2 regions of the Bacillus sp. P4_E1 genome follow, and region 1 is predicted to be linked to the other one. Evidence: riboswitches for the same ligand, from Rfam matches in the RefSeq annotation. Region 1 holds a riboswitch; the other holds the start of a gene.
The links. Region 1 has a riboswitch for thiamine pyrophosphate ahead of AC1DS7_RS14555 (MTH1187 family thiamine-binding protein). Riboswitches for the same ligand answer to the same signal wherever they lie in the genome.
Positions count from the first base shown of each region.

Region 1 (2,207 bases):
GCGCAAAGTCGGTGAAGGTGATTTAAGTATTAAATTAGAGGAAAGACCAGATGATATTGGTATTATTAATGCGTATTTTAATAATACCATCGAGAAGTTTAAAGGAATTATAGATAAAGTGAAGCAGACAGCAGAACAGGTTTCCTCATCTTCACAAGAATTGTCAGTGAGTACGAAAGAGAATAGCATGGCAGTTCAAGAAATCGTAAGTTCTATGGTTGGGTTAAGAGCTGGCGCTCAATCACAAGAAACTTCAGTACCACAGTATTTAGGCATTGTATATGAAATGGAAGATAAGATGGAAGAGATAAAGAATGCTGCAGAACAAATGTCGAAAGAGTCTGAAGGTATGGAGCGTCATTCAGTAAAAGGAAATGGTGTTATTGAACAGGCGATTAATCAAATGAACATAATACAAAATGCAGTACAAGATTTATCTTCTATCATTTATTCTTTGGAAACAAGATCAAAAGAAATTAGTGATATTGTAAATGTAATTACAGGCATTTCAAATCAAACTAATTCGCTAGTTTTAAATGCTTCTATTGAAGCTTCGCGTGCTGAGGCAACCGGAAAGGGGTTTGCCGTTGTTGCTGATGAAGTGCGTAAATTAGCAGAGCAGACGGAAGCATCAGCAAAGGATATAGCAAAATTAATAGGGGAAACACAAGCTGAAACAGAAGAAGCTGTTGTTTCAATGCAAAAAGCTTCAAAAGAAGTAGAATCTGGAATTAAACTTGTTGAAAGTAGTGGTGCTTTCTTTGAAAAAATTTCAAAATCAGCACAATCTGTTACAAATCAAGTTAGAGCTGTTTCTAGCAATTCAAGTGATATTTTGCAAAATAGCCAAAATATTGTTCGTGTTGTAAATGAACTATCACATATCGCAAATATGTATGCGAATAGTAGTAGTAATATTGAAGAGAGTATGAAAGAACAGGAAATGTCTGTACAAGATATTGCTGAATTAGCTAGTTCTTTAAGTTGGCTTTCACAGGAGTTACAAGAGTTAATTGGGGAATTTAAAAGTTAAATGAAATGATTATACATGCTTTTGTTTGTTCAATAAAATAAATCATGCTACAATGAAAACGAATTAAGAACCGGGGAGCCAATTGGCTGAGAGGATGTAAGTATACATCGACCCTCAACCTGATCTGGATAATGCCAGCGTAGGGAGTTACTTTAAAGTGATGTAGCATAAGTTATTATAGAATAACTTGTATACAAGGCTTTCCTACATGGTAGGAAAGCCTTTTCTTTTTTTGAAACCATATTTTGTAAGGGGGATTTTATTATGTCACAACAAGTTACAATTTCATTTTCAGTAGTACCACAAGCGAAGAACAAAGATGTGTATTCCGTTGTTGATAAAGCAATTGAAGTTGTACAACAGTCGGGAGTTCGTTATGAAGTAGGGGCAATGGAAACAACGTTGGAAGGAGAATTAGATGTACTTCTTGACGTCATTAAACGCGCGCAACAAGCTTGCGTCGATGCTGGAGCAGAAGAAGTAATTACTTCTATTAAAATTCACTATCGTCCAAGTACAGGCGTAACGATTGACGAAAAAGTTTGGAAGTACCGTGATGAATATGCAAAACCAGAAGCGATCTAAAATAATCACAACAATTTGGCTTATCCTTCTCATTGCTATATGGGAAGGATCTGTTTCATTATTTAAAATTGAGCCGTGGATTTTACCGAAGCCGTCTGCAATTGTGCAAGAGTTAATTGGAATGAAAGATTTACTATTACCGAATACAGTGCAAACGTTACAGGAAGTAATAATTGGGTTGTTTTTTGCAATTTTACTTGGGACGAGTATTGCTATCATTATGGATGTCATCCCTTTATTTCGAATTTTAATGAATCCATTGCTCGTTATTTCGCAAACAATTCCAATCGTTGTGCTCGCACCATTATTTATTATTTGGTTTGGATACGGAATGTTGCCAAAAGTAATGGTTGTTATTCTTGTTTGTTTCTTCCCAATTGCGCTTAGCATTTTAGAAGGTTTCCAAACGGTAGATAAAAATATGCTGAAACTGTTACAAACAATGAAGGCAACGAAATGGCAAGTTTACCAGAAAGTAAAGTTTCCAGCAGTACTCCCATACTTTTTCTCAGGTTTAAAAATTGCTGTTACATATAGTGTGATGGGGGCGATTATTGGGGAATGGCTTGGTGCCAGCGAAGGATTAGGA
Region 1 is NZ_JBFUIV010000009.1:95,249-97,455, reverse strand. It holds gene AC1DS7_RS14560 (methyl-accepting chemotaxis protein) at 1-1,033, shown strand, start outside; TPP riboswitch at 1,095-1,196, shown strand; gene AC1DS7_RS14555 (MTH1187 family thiamine-binding protein) at 1,298-1,618, shown strand; gene AC1DS7_RS14550 (ABC transporter permease) at 1,590-2,207, shown strand, end outside.

Region 2 (2,207 bases), on a different contig from region 1:
TCTCTTCATGAAGAGTAGTAAGTAATTCTTCACAGCCTTTTCCGGTTCTTGCGATGACAGGAACGACTGTTACACCTAATATTTCTGATAGCCGTTTTACATTAATCACAATTCCTCTTTGCTTTGCCACATCAATCATATTTAAACCAATTGAAACGGGCTTACCAAATTCAAGTAATTGCAATGTTAAATGCATATTTCGCTCAAATTGAGAAGAATCCACTATATTTAACATGTGATGAAATTCATCTGTTAGTAGAAAATTCGTAACGACACCTTCATCACGTGAAACTGGATTCAAATCATAAACGCCTGGTAAATCAATTAATGTTCCTTGCTTATCTTTTAATTTACCAACCTTCTTTTCTACTGTTACACCGCTCCAGTTTCCTACATATTCATAAGAACCAGTAAGTGCATTAAATAATGATGTTTTCCCTGTATTCGGATTCCCTAGCAAAGCAACCTTATTCACGCTAATTCCACCTTTATCATTTTCGCGTCACAATGACGAATACTAATTAACTGTCCACGACACTCCAATGTACAAGGACCTTTAAACATCGCTTTCTGTTTCAAGCGAAGTTCGCTTCCTTCCGCAAGACCGAAAGCAGCTAGTCTACGCTTTAATAACTGATCTAAAGACTGAATACTTTTTACTAACACTTTCTCGCCAATTTTAATATCTACTAAGCTCATAACCTTCCCCCTCAGAAGAGAATGATAATTATTTTCAAAAAAATTATATCATACTCTATTTCAATTGGACTATACCCTTTTGCTTCATATTTATTAACATTTCGCTACAATTCTATTTCAATAATTGTCATACGGTATTCATTTGCCATTCTCATCCATTTCGCTTACAATGAACAATAGCAAATAAAGAATCTCGTTATCACAGGGGGAGCCTTACCGCTGAGAGGGAACAATTCGTTCCGACCCTTTGAACCTGTTAGTTAATGCTAACGCAGGAATTGTGCAAACGTCCGAAATACACACCTCTTTTTTTATTTACGTATTTCGTATCCTCCTATGATAATGTTCTTTTTTGTGCAACTTGGATTTAGGGGGAGACAACATGCGTAACACCAATTTACAAGCGATGATCGAATCTGCTATTCTTGCAGCCTTCGCCTTGATTATCGATATTTTACCATTATCACTTAAACTTCCAACAGGCGGTTCCATCTCATTTGCTATGATACCTATTTTTATTATCGCATACCGCTGGGGTTTCAAAATAGCTTTCTTAGGAGGCTTGATTTGGGGGCTTTTACAAATTGTTGTTGGAGATGCAATTATCGTCACACCGACTCAAACAATAATTGAATACTTCGTTGCCTTTGCATTCATTGGATTTGCTGGACTATTTTATAAGCCCATTCAGCAAACATTAATGAATAATCAAAGAAAGAAAACCATTGCTTATATTATCTTTGCTACATTTATTGGTAGCCTTGCACGTTATTTCTGGCACTTTATTGCAGGTATTATCTTTTGGGGCCAATATGCACCAAAAGGGCAATCAGCCGTCTTATATTCATTAATTGTAAACGGTAGTACAATGCTCGCTTCTTTCACATTATGTACTGTATTACTAATTCTTTTATTTACAACTTCACCACGCTTATTCAAAAGCATTGGTGCTTATCAAATGAATTCACAAAAAAAAGGCGCTTAATTAGCGCTCTTTTTTTTATCAAAGCTCTCAATGAGTAATATCAATAATAAATACGATAAATACACAAAAGAAAATAAATACCATCACACCTAGTAAATTGCTATTCACGGCTAATCTACTCCTTACATAACCTCATTTTCTAACCAAATTATATCGCTTAAAAATAAAGATTAGATAAAGATAATATGAAAATAACTTAAAAAAAGCGTAGCATGTATTGTCTACGCTTTTTTCGGTAAGTAGAAGTAAAATAACACACCATCTTTTGTATTCTTGACCCCATATTCAGCATTGTGCAGCTCTAAAATGTTTTTTGAAATCGCAAGGCCAAGCCCGGTTCCACCTTGTGAACGTTTCCGTGCCGCATCTACTCGATAAAAACGATCCCAAATTTTATCTAATTGTTCTTCTTCAATGTGGGCACCCTTATTTTCAATACACACTTTTATATAATTCTTCTCGTCTATTGTGGAAATAATAATATCCTCTTTATCTGGTGTATAACGTATTGCATTCGTAATGA
Region 2 is NZ_JBFUIV010000011.1:110,515-112,721, forward strand. It holds gene feoB (ferrous iron transport protein B) at 1-475, opposite strand, end outside; gene AC1DS7_RS16830 (FeoA family protein) at 472-699, opposite strand; TPP riboswitch at 894-995, shown strand; gene thiT (energy-coupled thiamine transporter ThiT) at 1,061-1,684, shown strand; gene AC1DS7_RS16840 (sensor histidine kinase) at 1,906-2,207, opposite strand, start outside.
Region 2: it holds a riboswitch for thiamine pyrophosphate, as region 1 does, so the genes downstream of both, thiT (energy-coupled thiamine transporter ThiT) here and AC1DS7_RS14555 (MTH1187 family thiamine-binding protein) in region 1, are expected to answer to the same signal.